Regions from separate parts of the Flavobacterium frigidimaris genome, predicted to be linked through region 2. Evidence: riboswitches for the same ligand, from Rfam matches in the RefSeq annotation. Region 2 holds a riboswitch; the other holds the start of a gene.
The links. A riboswitch is a leader RNA that binds a small molecule or an ion and turns the genes downstream of it on or off. The one in region 2 is predicted to bind S-adenosylmethionine.
Positions count from the first base shown of each region.

Region 1: linked by a shared signal. The riboswitch ahead of B0A65_RS18155 (TlpA disulfide reductase family protein) and the one ahead of B0A65_RS08305 (homocysteine S-methyltransferase family protein) in region 2 are both predicted to bind S-adenosylmethionine.

Region 1 covers NZ_MUGV01000034.1:28,458-35,970, reverse strand. The annotation lists gene B0A65_RS18170 (RagB/SusD family nutrient uptake outer membrane protein) at 1-1,478, shown strand, start outside; gene B0A65_RS23325 (hypothetical protein) at 2,097-2,240, shown strand; gene B0A65_RS18165 (helix-turn-helix domain-containing protein) at 2,657-3,112, opposite strand; gene B0A65_RS18160 (CPBP family intramembrane glutamic endopeptidase) at 3,187-3,975, shown strand; SAM riboswitch class I at 4,559-4,658, shown strand; gene B0A65_RS18155 (TlpA disulfide reductase family protein) at 4,938-5,927, shown strand; partial or broken gene B0A65_RS18150 (aminotransferase class V-fold PLP-dependent enzyme) at 6,005-7,486, shown strand.
Region 2 covers NZ_MUGV01000015.1:166,997-174,509, reverse strand. The annotation lists gene metH (methionine synthase) at 1-554, opposite strand, end outside; gene B0A65_RS08310 (hypothetical protein) at 1,133-1,396, opposite strand; gene B0A65_RS08305 (homocysteine S-methyltransferase family protein) at 1,475-2,479, opposite strand; SAM riboswitch class I at 2,806-2,920, opposite strand; gene B0A65_RS08300 (NAD(P)/FAD-dependent oxidoreductase) at 4,067-5,119, opposite strand; gene B0A65_RS08295 (precorrin-2 dehydrogenase/sirohydrochlorin ferrochelatase family protein) at 5,270-5,851, opposite strand; gene cobA (uroporphyrinogen-III C-methyltransferase) at 6,084-6,860, opposite strand; gene B0A65_RS08285 (HEPN domain-containing protein) at 6,853-7,513, opposite strand, start outside.

The DNA.
Region 1 (7,513 bases), on a different contig from region 2:
TTGAAGGGGAAGTATACACTTATGGAAAAGGAATTACCTGGACTAAGGCAACAGCAGCGCACTTTTTAGCTAAAGCTTTGTTGTTTCGTGTTTCAGAGCGTAACGATGCATGGAATAGTAAATATAAAGAGACAGATCTTCAAGAAGCTATCGATGCCTGTAGTTACGCAATTACAGCTCGCGGGGCATTAACTAATAATTATAGCGACCTGTATGCAAACTGGACCGGTATTGACTGTCCAAATGAACAGCTTAATGAAATATTGATGGCAGCAGGACATAATGGTGATCCAACAACTGTAGGTCGTTTCGGAAATCGTACATATAACTATTTTACACCTCAATTTTCTAGTTTTTCTGGAGGTTGGGTAAAGCGAGGAGTATGGATTGGCGGTATGGATTTCCAGCGTTGTCGTCCAACTGAATATTCTTATGCTGTTTATGATCACATTAATGATGCAAGAATGTGGAAGACTTTTAAAACGGTTTATGGCGCGAACACTGTGGTAACTGCCAGTGCAGGTGTCAAAATTGGAGACCCTGCAATTGTAATGATTCTAAATACGCAGAATGACAATACTTATGATAATGCTAAATTTGGAGCTACCATTCAAAATCCGACATGGAAAGATCAGGCTGGTCGTTTACCGGAATGGACTACAGGAAAAAGACAAACTGCAACAGCTGGTGCCCTAACGGCTGTCAAAGGGCAATTTGTACCTAATTCTTTAGTTTTGTATCAAAAGGGAACCTATGTTGCTCCAACATTTAAAAATCAACCTATTTGTAATTTCTTTGCCGGAATTAATAAGACAGATGATGGTTCAAGAACCGCTGAAAAAGCGGATGCACATCGCGATGTGATTATAGCACGTCTTGCTGAAACTTATCTTGTACGAGCAGAATGTTATGTTCGATTACAAAAATACGGTCTGGCAATGCAAGATATAAATGTTGTCAGAGCCAGAGCGCAATGGAAAAACGGAGAAAATAGATCATTTTACAGTGACGGTTCTCAGGCGTTTAAAAATAATGCATTAAATACTGGAACCGCAGCAACAAACTATACGGCTTCAAATTTAGATATGAACACATATTATTTGTCAAATCCAACTGTGCCTGTTACGACGGCAGCATCAGATTTGAGATTAACATCTTTTCCAGCGAGTTTGCCTAGTGAAGATGAGGCTATTCTTAGCAAAATTGGAGCAGCAAGTGAATATGATCGTGCGTTAAATTTTATTCTTAATGAATATACACGTGAATTACTAGGTGAATGGCAACGTTGGGAAACACTTTCTCGTACTGGAACATTAATCAAACGTGCAAAAGCGTTCAATGCCGAAGCAACCAATATAACAGCGCATAAACATGAACTCCGTCCAATTCCACAATCATTTATTGATGGATTGCTAAATGATGATGGTTCAAATTTGTCAGATTCACAAAAAGCACAATGGCAGAATCCTGGCTATTAATATTGATATAATTTTTATTTTCTAATATGACACGAATTTGAAAAGGTATTAGATTATATAAAAACTTTTACTTACTAAAAAAATGTTACCTGAGTTTTATTAATTAGTTTTTAACTGGCTGTGGAAATTAGAATCTGCAGCCAGTTTTTTTATTTGTAAAATTGAAATTAATTATAGAATTGGAAATGGTAGCATCAGTTTTTATCAGAATGTTGGTGCCGAATTCAGAATACTTTCGTAAAACATAATTTCTGATTTATAGGATAATTAAGGGTATTTTTTTATTATATATAAAAATAGCAACAATTTTTTGATGTTAAATCATAAATAAGAATATAGTCCATTTAAATAGTAAAATATTCTATTAGTGGAGCTGAAAAATTAACCTTCATTTGTATTCATCAATACAATCAATTATTGGAAAGGCTATTCATTATATACCATTTCTATTTGTTGTATGCTGTGCAGAATAAATTAACTAAGTAACCAAAAAACCAATTTAAATATGACAAACGCAAAAACAATTAATAAAGAGAAAATTAAATATTTTCCTGCTGTTTTATCACATGATTTTCTTAACCATTAAATATTATATTTATGAGAATTAATAACATATTTATGACAATGCAAGGCAAGATGCTATTGTTGTTTTTATTTTTGAGTATTAATATTTTTGCTGGAGAAGCCCGCACAGATTGTCAGACTGTACTTAAAGGAAAGGTTACTTCAAGTAGTGATGGTTTAGTTGATATCGGGACTTAAGATGAAATTTTGTGGCGCAACTTTGAACTTTGAAAATGCGCCACGAATGCGCCACAAAGTTTTTGTTCGATTTTATAAATATTGAAAAGCGGTATAAAAGAAAAAACCCTGCAAATCGTTTGATTTGCAGGGTTTACCGCTCTTTTTGGCCTTTTTTGAAAACTTTGAAAAGTCTCTTTTTTAGCCTTCAGCGGAGAAAGAGGCTCCGCAAACCTTACTTTAATCCCAATAATGATGGGCTTTCACAGACTATTTAAGAACAAGGTCACCTATAGGGTCACTCTAAAAAAATTAATTATTAGTAAAGATAACGTATTATACTAATAACTTCTATATTATTGTAATGATATTAGACTGTCAGTCCTCAATTATAGTTCTTTTTAGGTGCAATAGCATAATGTATTTCATATGAATTTTTATTTCCAAATTTTTAGTAATAGTATGAAATAAATAAAACTCATACAGAAAATCAATACGCACATTTCAAATGCATTTTCGGGAAATGTAGGTGATTGAAGGATATAGGCATAGCAGCCAATTACAAGTAAAACAGGAATGCCAAAAGTTAAGATCAATTTTGAAATTCTTGAAGGTTTTACAACTGCTTCTTTTTCGTCAGAAGAAAGTGCTTTCTTTTTTATAAATTCTAACGGGACATCAATATGTTCAAATAAAGCATTCAATGTATATCTTCTCGGCATAACGATTGCGTTTTCTATTCGCTGAACGGCACGAATAGTTATACCTGAGAGTTCAGCGAGTTCCTTTTGTGTCAATTTTCTTTTTAATCTTTCACGCTTTACCATCCCAGCAATATCCTGCTTATTATAAGCTGCAAAATCTATAAATTCTTTAACGGCATTTGACGACATTTGAGATGACATTTTAATTGTAACTGATAAATCGAGGTTAAAATTAATAGTTTTGAAGAAAAAAAGCTATAATTATGAAAGCAAGATTACCAAAACTAAAACAGCTCCTGATTTTTGCATGCTTAATCGCTTTGTCACTTTTTCTAAGTGGTTTAGTAGACAGCCAATTGTTTTCATTTTTACCTTTAGGATGTATATTAGTTATTCTTGCAAATTGGATGATGTTCAAATCGGAAGGTTTATCCCTCAATTATCTTGGAATAGATAAAAGCCATAAGCCGGTGAATAAAATTCTGATGGGTTTTCTTTTAGGAATTTGTTTTGTTTTTTTTAACCTCTGCATTCAGGTTATTATTAAAGGTGGAAACTTTCAAATACACTATTCTCCAAATATAAAAGCTTTATCGATTGCATTGGTAACTGTGCTTCCTACTGTGATTGTACAGCAGTTTTACATCATGGGTTACGGGTTTTATAAAGCTAAACAAATTGGCGGGAGTATCTTTGCAGTCTTATTAACATCTATTGTTTTCATGAGTATGCATGATATCTCGGGTAATATGTGGAATTTCCCTTTTCAATTATCAAATTATTTTTTTGCAATACTCATCTTTTCCAATGCACTTAATCGATCTGGAAGCATATTACTGCCCATAGGCCTGCATTGGGGAAACAATTTTTCAAATTCCTATTTGATTACACAAAATGAAATGAAAACTTCATTTATTTTTTTAGCAGACCAAAATGACTACATCAAGGACTATTATCAGTATTTTGGCCTTTTGATATTGGGTATTGCTGTACCATTGATAATTATTGTAGCTGTTAGAATCCTTTTTAAGGATAAGAGCCAATATATATAGTATTAGTTATAAATGGGAATAGTTTTCGGTATTCCTCAATTTTGCACAAAAACAGAGTACTAATTTTTTATAGAGCAGTATCATTCCGAACCCATGTTTTAAACCCAATGAAGAAATTAATGTTTTTCTAAAAGTTTCGAACCTAAGCTTGTCAAACCTTTGTTTTGCTGGAATTTTAGTTTTATAAATTACATTGCGCCATGATTATGCCACAAAACTTTTAAATACTAAAATTTTAGGCCTGTGTTATAAAATTGTTTTGATTATGTTTCTAATAGTAATTCTTTAAATTGTATCTTACTTGTACCTCAAATACATTTTATTCTACTCAATACTGTACAGTTAATTTCTGTAAATGTAATTAGCAAAATATTTTAAAGTATTTTTTTTGTTTATGCGTTTTCTTGTTTTAACGCCAAAGATTTTGTTTTCTATGTCCACTTTAAGGTATGAACTCCAAAAATTCTGCTGTCCTGTTTTTTTAATTTAAATTTTTGAAATATAAAATCCAAAAAAAACTTTAAACTATATTAGTTCTATAGAATTTATGTATATATTTGTTTCACAGAAAAATTCTGAATGATACTTATCCAGAAAGACTGAGGGAGTAGGCCCATTGACGTCTTAGCAACCTGTTACCGAATAAGGTGCTAAATCCTTCCGCTGTAGCGGACAGATAAGAAAGATTTGCTTAAATCTGAATAAGGTCATCATTGTTGAAATTATTTATTTTTTAAAATGAAAACCAAACTGCATTTTTTACACGACAGTAACGAACTTTTGAATTCAATCTTCGAAGAATATAGTCTTGCAGGTTTCCGAATGCGAAAGCATTAATTCTCTCTCTCATTTCTTTTTAAATACCATCTACCGAAAGCCTTTTTCAATGGCCTAAAGGAATTCTTTTGCCCAATATTAAACTAAAATAAAAAATCACATGATCAACTTAAAATCAAAATAAAATGAAAAAAATACTATTAGGTTTTGCTTTATTTCTTGGAGTTTCACAAACTCAGGCGCAAGAAAGTAATTTACAGTTAAAAGGAACTGTTACAGATACAGTTGCGCAATATGTGTATTTGCAAAAATTCCACAATAAAATGTTTACGACAATCGATTCGGTAAAAGTAAAAGATGGAAATTTTAGTTTTAAAACTAAAGTTAAAACACCCGAATTATACGGATTAAGTGTAAACACAGAAGAGTCTCCATTGTATATTTTCCTTGAAAAAACGTCAATTACAGTAAAATTAAGTCCAAAGAAATATTATACAAGTTCTATAGTTGAAGGCTCTGAATCTCAGAATTTATTCGAAGCCTATAAAAAATCAAAAGATGTAGAAATCAGTAAATTCATTACTGAAAACCCTAAATCTATAGTTTCGGCTTATGTATTGTACAGAAACTGGTCGTATAGATTAACGCCGGAACAAATAACTCAAAACATTGCATTGCTCGATAAAAATCTGCAAAGCACCACTTACGTAAAAGAACTAAAAGAGCTGGTTACTGTTTTGGACGGATTAGCGGTTGGTAAAAAAGCCCCTGATTTCACAGCTAATGATCCGCAGGGTAAACCAGTACGTCTTTCTGAAAATTTAAAAGGTTATACTCTAGTTGATTTTTGGGCTTCTTGGTGCGGACCTTGCCGAAGAGAAAATCCAAATATCGTTGCGGCTTATAAAGAGTATCACGACAAAGGTTTTAACATCATAGGCGTTTCTTTGGATAAAAAGAAAGAAAATTGGATTAAAGGAATTCAGGATGATAATTTGACTTGGTTACATGTTTCTGATTTACTTTTCTGGAACAGCGCCATTGCCAAATTATATGGAGTAAGAGCCATTCCGGGGAATTATTTAGTCGATTCAAAAGGAATAATCGTAGCGAAAAATCTTCACGGAGAAGAATTGCAAACTACACTTAAATCGCTATTAGGGCAGGCAAATTAATAGTATGAGAATAATCAGCTGCTCTAAACTTTTTAATTCTTCGAAAAATTAAAACAACAATAAATTTAGTTATTAAAATGATAAAGGAAATGAATGCTATTGAGACAACAAAACCAATAGAATTGGAGTGTTACTTCTCTAAATTTAGAGAAAATACAGTAGGAGTAGATCACCGCTTTAAATCGGTTTATGGAAAGCAAAACCTGCTTTATGCAGATTGGGTTGCCAGCGGAAGATTATACGCACCAATTGAAGATATTATGCTCAATAAAATTGGACCAATGATTGCCAATACGCATTCACTTTCTAGTCAGACAGGAAAGACTTCAACTTATGCTTATCAATATGCGAGAGATATAATTAAAAAGTCAGTAAACGCAAATGATTCTGATGTTTTAGTAACAACCGGAACCGGAATGACGGCTGCTTTGTCAAAATTACATCGCATTATGCGTTTACGAAAAGATGATGAAAACGATACACCAGTTGTTTTTATTACACATATGGAGCATCATTCCAATCAGGTTTCGTGGTATGAAACAAATGCTGATGTTGTGATTTTACCACCAGATGAAAATAATTTAGTGGATCCCAATATTCTTTCCGAAGAAATTAAAAAATATGCTGACAGAAGCTTAAAGATAGGCTCATTTACAGCTTGTTCAAATGTTACAGGAATTATTACGCCTTATCATGAATTGGCCAAAATCATGCATCAAAACGGCGGACTTTGTTTTGTTGATTTTGCAGCTTCGGCACCGTATGTCAAAATCGATATGCACCCAAAAGATTCGGAACAGCAATTAGATGCCATTTTCTTTTCTCCTCACAAATTCTTAGGCGGCCCGGGAACTTGCGGCGTTTTGGTTTTTAATGAAAAATTATACAAAGCAGATTTTCCCGATAATCCGGGCGGTGGAAATGTAAGATGGACAAATCCGTTAGGCAGATATTGTTATAGCGAGGTCATAGAAGTTAGAGAAGATGGCGGAACACCAGGCTTTCTACAAGTAATAAGAGCTGCTTTAGCTTTAGAATTAAAAGACAAGATGGGAGTTTCAAACATCAAAAACAGAGAAAAAGAACTGCTTGCTCTTTGTTTTTCAAGACTTCAAAAAGTAAAAGGTTTGTCAATTTTAGGAGATTTAAAAACGGAAAGAATCGGCTGTGTTTCTTTTGTAATTGAAGATATTCACTATAATTTAATCGTAAGGCTTTTAAATGACCGTTTCGGGATTCAGGTTCGCGGCGGCTAGTCATGTGCAAGTACTTATGCGCATTATTTATTTAATATAAACGAAAAGAAATCAGCAATAATTACAAACGAACTTTTAGAGAAAAATCAAATAAATAAACCGGGCTGGGTACGTTTATCACTGCATCCGATTATGACTAATAATGAACTGAATTTTGTTTGCGATGCAATTGAACAAGTGTCTTTACATTATAAAAAATGGCAGAAAGATTACGAATATAATTCAATAACAAATGAATTTGAAAATGCTGAAATTAAAGAAACTATAGCCGAAGAAGTAAATGAATGGTTTAAGTTGGATTAAATGTTTAAATAGGGTTAAACCTGAAAG
Region 2 (7,513 bases):
TGCGGAGGAAAACCAACTTTGTTAACCAAAATATCATACGAACGCTGACAGATTTCGACTCTTCGGTCAAAATTATCCGCCTGACCTACTTCGTCAAAAGCCATAATAATAGCCGCAGCTCCGTATCGTTTGATTAATTTGGCGTGATGAATAAAGGCTTCTTCCCCTTCTTTCAGTGAAATCGAGTTGACAACACTTTTTCCCTGTACTACTTTAAGACCCGCTTCGATGATTTCCCATTTCGAGCTGTCGATCATAATCGGCACTCTCGAAATATCCGGTTCTGATGCAATTAAATTCAGGAATTTTGTCATTGCCTGAACCCCATCAAGCATTCCTTCATCCATATTAATATCGATGATTTGTGCTCCACCTTCTACTTGTTGTCTTGCAATATCAAGCGCCTCGTCATATTTCTCTTCCTTGATCAAGCGAAGGAATTTTCGCGAACCTGTTACATTCGTACGTTCCCCAACGTTTACAAAAACACTTTCGGGCGTAATAATCAATGGTTCTAATCCTGCTAATACAAGGTCTCTTCTTTTTTCTGCCATTTCTTTTTAAGTTACTAAGATCCTGAGATTCTAAGGTTCTGAGTTTTTTTTCTTTGTTTTTCCTGCAAGGTTTTCGAAACCTTGCAGGTATGTTTATTTTTTATTCTAAACCCTATCAGAATCGATAGGTTTAAAAGCTTTAATTCTTAAATATTTTGGGCGTGTTCGCCGAAAAAGGCGAACCGGGCTATCCGTTACAAGTCCTCGACCAATTTCGTTATCACTGCATTGGTCTGCGGGCTTTTCACTTCTATCCCTCACGCAGTATCGGTTTCATAAGATGATTTATGATTTTCCGAAATTTTAATTATATTTTTCTTTTGCTGGCGCGAGCGTCCCGCTCGTGCACATTCCAACTATAAATTTTAAACTCTAATAATAATTTTCTTTGTGGGCACGAGCTGGAAGCTCGCGCTAGCAAATGGGCTCCTACGGAGCTATTATTTGGATCGCTTATCATTTCAACGGTATAAATTCCGTTGCTACCAAAATTTCGTTCCTCCGGAACTTTTTTAAAGAGATTTTCACTCTATGTTTCCTTTAATGTTTTCAAAACCTTAAAAGTTTGTTATTAATTTTTAATCAATAAAAACATGTTTTTCAAACCCTCCGTAAAACACTTTTTCTATCCAGTTCCTAAATTCTAAATTGGTCGTGATATGATATATTTTACCATTACTTTCTATTTTAAATTTTTCGTTATTGTCAATCTTGCTTTTAATACTTTTTAATTGAGACACACAATATAAATATGGACTCATGGTATCATACCAATTAGAGTTTAAAAATGCGTTAAAAACTTCTCCATTTTCTGAATACACTACATGCTCTGCTTTTTCCATTAAATAGTTTAAACTTTAAAATCAACCACTAAATTTAAACCTACAAGGTTTCTAAAACCATGCAGGAAATGAAAATCATTATGCCAATACCGGTGCCACACGTGGCTTATAATCCTTCGCAACCTCAGCAATCAATCGAATATGATCCGGAGTTGTTCCGCAACAACCACCAATTATATTGATTAAATTATCGTCTAAATATTCTTTGATTAAAGCCTGAGTTTGTTCTGGTGTTTCATCATATTGTCCGAACGCGTTTGGCAAACCTGCATTTGGGTGTGCCGAAACATTGAATTGTGTATGCTGTGATAATGTTTTTAAATACGGTTTTAACAAATCGGCTCCAAGAGCACAGTTGAAACCTACGCTTAATAACGGAATATGGGATACTGAAATAAGAAAAGCTTCAACCGTTTGCCCGGAAAGTGTTCTTCCTGAAGCATCGGTAATCGTTCCTGAAACCATGATTGGAATATCAAGATTACGTTCGTCTTTTACTTCTTCAATGGCGAAAAGTGCTGCTTTTGCGTTTAACGTATCAAAGATTGTTTCTACTAAAAGTAAATCACATCCGCCATCCATTAACGCTTCTACTTGTTGTTTGTACGCAATTCGCAAATCATCAAAAGTTACAGCTCTGTAACCCGGATCGTTTACATCTGGCGACATACTTGCTGTTCTGTTTGTCGGTCCGATGGATCCGGCAACGAAACGTGGTTTGTCTGGATTTTTAGCTGTAAATTCATCTGCTACTGCACGCGCAATTTTAGCCGATTCGTAGTTTAATTCGTAAACCAAATCTTCCAGGAAATAGTCGGCCATACCGATCGTAGTTCCTGAAAAAGTATTGGTTTCGACAATGTCTGCGCCAGCATCAAAATACGCTGCGTGAACATCGCGGATCGCTTGTGGTTGTGTTATGGATAGTAAATCGTTGTTTCCTTTTAACGGATGTGGAAAATCTTTGAAACGCTCTCCCCTGAAATCTTCTTCTGAGAAATTATAGCGTTGCAGCATTGTTCCCATTGCCCCGTCAAGGATTAGTATATTTTTTTTAATTGCTTCCTGAATAGTTATTGCCATTTCTTTTGTCTTTTAGCTACTAAGGTGCTGAGGCACTAAGATGCTAAGTTTTTTATTCTATTATTTAAAACATACCTAACAGGTTTTGAAAACCTGTTAGGATACGCGTTTTGATTCACATTGATTCCAAAAATTCACTATTGTTGGCTAATTAGCCCCGATTGAAGTGGAAATCCTTTTGTCCACCCCGGCGGACAAAAGATTGCAACGAAAAGCGGGAACGATGTTGGCATAAATGCGCCAATAATTCGCTCATTAAACTGTGAATTCAGTAAAATAATATTGTAAGGTTGTCAGGAAAAGTTGAGGAAATACTTTATGTATTTGTGTTATCTATCTTTAATACTATGAATTAGTGTAAAGTAGAATTTAGCACCTTCTTTATGATAAAGGGTTGCTAAGGTTTCATCGGGTCTATCCCTCCGCCTTTCGTGATAACTTTCAATAAATTTAGGAACGGTGCAAAGGTATGAAATAGCGTTGCGACTTGCAAGTTTTTTTTTGAAGGTTCTGAGAGACTGAGTTGCTAAGGTTCTAAGGATTTTTTTAAAGGTGCTGAGATGCTAAGATGCTAAGGTACTAAGTTTTGTTTTTGTTTTTCAAATATAGCCCGCGGTTTCGACCACGGGGAACGTATTGTGACAATTCGTTTGTGTTGTGATCATGTATATTGATTATACGTTGTGTCTATACGTTGCACTCCAGTGGTTGAAACTACTGGCTATGTTAAATACCTAAAATAAAATTGTTTAGAACCTTCGTTAATTCAAATAGTACCTTTTTTATTAAAGCTCCAGCGGAGCATTATGTTTATAGATAAAATTTATAGGTTTAACAAAAGCTCCAGCGGAGCGATATGTTATTTATAAATAATTATATGTCGCCTCGCTGGGGCTCTTTCAATACGGCATAATTAATTCTATAAATATTCCATCCCTACAGGATTAATTAAAACCAACTATTATTATTTAACAAAGCTCCAGCGGACACAATGTTTATAGCAAAAAAATTCACGTTTGACCAGAACTCCAGCGGAGCGATATGATATTTATAAATAATTATATGTCTCCCCGCTGGGGCTCTTTCAATACGGCATCATTAATTCTATAAACATATCATCCCTACAGGATTAATTAAAACCAACTACTATTATTTAACAAAGCTCCAACGGAGCACAATGTTTATAGCAAAAAAATTCACGTTTGACCAGAACTCCAGCGGAGCGATATGATATTTATAAATAATTATATGTCGCCCCGCTGGGGCTCTTTCAATACGGCATCATTAATTCTATAAACATGTCATCCCTACAGGATTAATTAAAACCAACTACTATTATTTAACAAAGCTCCAGCGGAGCACAATGTTTATAGCAAAAAAATTCACGTTTGACCAGAGCTCCAGCGGAGCGATATGTTATTTATAAATAATTATATGTCGCCTCGCTGGGGCTCTTTCAATACGGCATCATTAATTCTATAAACATTCCATCCCTACGGGATTAAAAAAAGCTCAAACTAAAGAGTTTGAGCTTTCCTATATAAAAAATCTTAGTACCTCAGTACCTTAGAACCTTAGCCCCTCAAATTAAACAATCGCTTTCACAACTGCCTTAGGTGCTTCTTTACGTGTTCCGTCGAAACCGTCTACTCCAGAAACTGTGGTATATTTCAATACATATTTTTTACCTGGATTGATGATTTGGTATGCCGCCTGACACATCAAAGTTGCTTCGTGGAAACCACAAAGAATCAATTTTAATTTTCCTGGGTAAGTGTTTACGTCTCCAATGGCGAAGATTCCCGGAATATTAGTCTGGTAATCTAATGCATTGTTTACTTTGATCGCATTTTTCTCGATATCTAATCCCCAGTCTGCGATTGGTCCTAATTTTGGAGTCAATCCGAAAAGTGGAATGAAGAAATCGGTTTCGATTTTACGGTGTGCTCCGTTTTCTTCGATATCTAATGATTCAACGTGTTCAGCACCGTTGATTCCGATTACTTCTGCAGGCGTAATTAATTTAATTTTTCCGGCAGTTTTTAATTCCTGTACTTTTTCTACAGAATCAAGAGCTCCTCTAAATTCATTTCTTCTGTGGATCAAAGTTACTTCTGAAGCTACATTAGACAAAAAGATACTCCAGTCTAATGCTGAATCTCCTCCTCCGGCAATTACAACTCTTTTATCTCTGAATTTCTCCGGATTTTTGATGAAGTATTTTACTCCTTTATCTTCATAAAACTCGATATCTTCAATAAGTGGCTTGCGGGGCTCAAAACTTCCTAAACCTCCTGCGATAGCGATAACCGGCGCATGAAATTTAGTCCCTTTATTTGATGTTACAATAAAACTTCCATCTTCTTGCTTGTCGATTGTTTCAGCTCTTTCTCCTAATGTATAACCTGGTTCAAACTGCTTAATTTGTTCTTGTAAGTTATCAATTAAATCTCCTGCTAAAACTTCTGGAAAACCAGGGATATCATAAATAGGCTTTTTTGGATACAATTCTGAAAGTTGCCCTCCTGCTTGTGGTAAAGCATCTAAAATATGACATTTTAATTTCAATAGTCCTGCCTCGAAAACGGCAAATAAACCTGTTGGTCCTGCTCCAATTATAAGTATATCTGTTTTAATCATTATGTTGTTGTTTATAATCATTCTTAATAATACAAAGAAACGAATAATTTATTCTTCTGCCAATGATTTTTATCATTGATTTCTTTGTGTAATTTTCCATCGGGTTAAAACCCGACGCTACAATATAATTTGTCCCTCCGGGACTTTTTGTTATTCTTTATTTTTTAATGAATTGGTTATCTCATTCATTCTTTTAACCTTTTCTTCAAAATCTCCTTTTAGTGTCTTTCGGTATTCGTTTAGATTCTCAACCATTTGATTAATATCTTCCGGAATTACTTCTTCGAAAAACTCCCGCAATCTTTTGGCGGTTGTAGGCGATTTTCCGTTGGTCGAAATGGCGATTTTTACATTTCCTTTTGTTACGATTCCGCCTAAATAATAATCACATAAATCGGGCGTATCGGCGATATTGCAAATCAAATAACGCTTTCGGGATAAATCGTATACCTTTTTATTGACTTTTAAATCATCGGTGCAAGCGATTACCATATGGCGCTTTTTGAGCATTTTCTTTTTGAACTTCGCTTCCGTCAATTTAATTGATGGATGGTTTTCGGCTAAAACTTTAATTTCTAAATGAAAGTCGGGCGCTACGACCTCAACATTGGCATTTGGACTTGACTTTAGCAAAAAAGAAAGCTTCTCTAATCCGACATTTCCTCCACCTACAATCAATACATTCAGATTGTGAAGCTTTAAGAATATTGGATATAATTCATTCTGTTCCATTTTAATTTATTTTCATCTAATCAAAATTAGATGATTTATTTTTAACAGCATTGGTTTTATATGCTATACGTACATCGGGTTGAAACCCGACGCTACATATTGTTCGTCCCTCCAGGACTTTATCTAACGATTTCTTTTGATAAAAATTCTTCGTAAAATCCTTTTAATTTATTGCTTTCTCTTTCATCGGGTTGAAACCCGACGCTACAATATGAATTGTTCCTCCGGAACTTTATCTTGTAATTTCTTTCGACAAAAATTCTTCGTAAAAACCTTTTAATTTATTGCTTTCTCTTACGACTTCTCCGAGAACAATAATTGCGGGCGAACTCAGTTTTTTCTCTTTTACAATTTCTAAAATCGAATTTACGGTTCCAACGCCCACTTTTTCTTCTGAAGTTGTTCCGCTTTGAATGATCGCTACGGGTAAATCTCCTTTGTCTTCTTTTTGAAACAAATCGATAATTTGAGGCAATTTGTGCATTCCCATCAAAATTACAACTGTTGCGGATGACTGTGCGGCCAAAGCTACATCTGCAGATAATTTTCTGTCAGAAGTTGTGCCTGTAATCGCCCAGAAACTTTCTGAAACACCTCTTTTTGTAATCGAAATTCCCAGACTTGCAGGAACTGCTACTACTGAAGAAATTCCAGGAACGACAACGGTCTCGATTCCGAAGCTTTCAATAAATTCTATTTCTTCGCTTCCACGCCCAAAAATAAACGGATCTCCGCCTTTTAAACGAACTACATTTCCGTAAGTCAAAGCGTTATCAACAATTAATTGATTGATCTGATCTTGTGTGTAAGCGTGATTCCCAATTTTTTTACCAACAAAAATTCTAATTGCATTTTTGGGTGCGTAAGCTAGTATTTCTTCATTGGCCAATGCATCATACAAAACCACATTCGCTTCAGCCAATGCTTTTGCGCCTTTCAGCGTAAGCAAATCCGGATCGCCGGGACCTGCACCGACTAAAGTTACTTTTGGTTTTATTGTATTATGCATTTGCTAATTCTTGAGCTCTATATTTTTCTATTGTATCAAAAAAGGCAATTCCTTCCTGAATATATTGTTTTGCAAAAGCTTCTGAAGGATCATTTTGATTGATTTGATACACTAATTCTTTAAACGATGTTGCCAATTCGATTTTTCCTGTTACGATAAAAACATTATCAAACAAGTCCACAATTCCTGCGTGATTATTTGTTTTTTCATTTTCTGAAAGTAATAAAGCTTTAGCTCCATTTACAAATCCGGCGTAAGCATGATAAATAGCATCCGACCATTTTCCTTCGTCGAAAGATTCTTGCGCGAAAGTCAATTTATCTTTAGCTTCTAATAATAAAGTCGCTACTAAATCGATCACAACACCAGCACATTCTCCAACTCCAACTGCTTTAACGTAGTTATCTGCGTTACCCCAATCCACGAAATCAGCTTCTGTTAAATTGGTTACATCTGCAAAAGGTTTCAAGATTTCATAGAAATATTTCTCTCCTTTTTGATCGTAATAGTTTAGGAATTTTTCTCCGTTTGCATTTTTGTCAAAATCATTTAAGATCGTACGCAATGCATCTGGACCTCTTCTGCTTGGAATTTTGATTACTTTATCTGCAAAACGTCCTTCTCCATTTCCTAATCTTCCTCCACCTAATAAT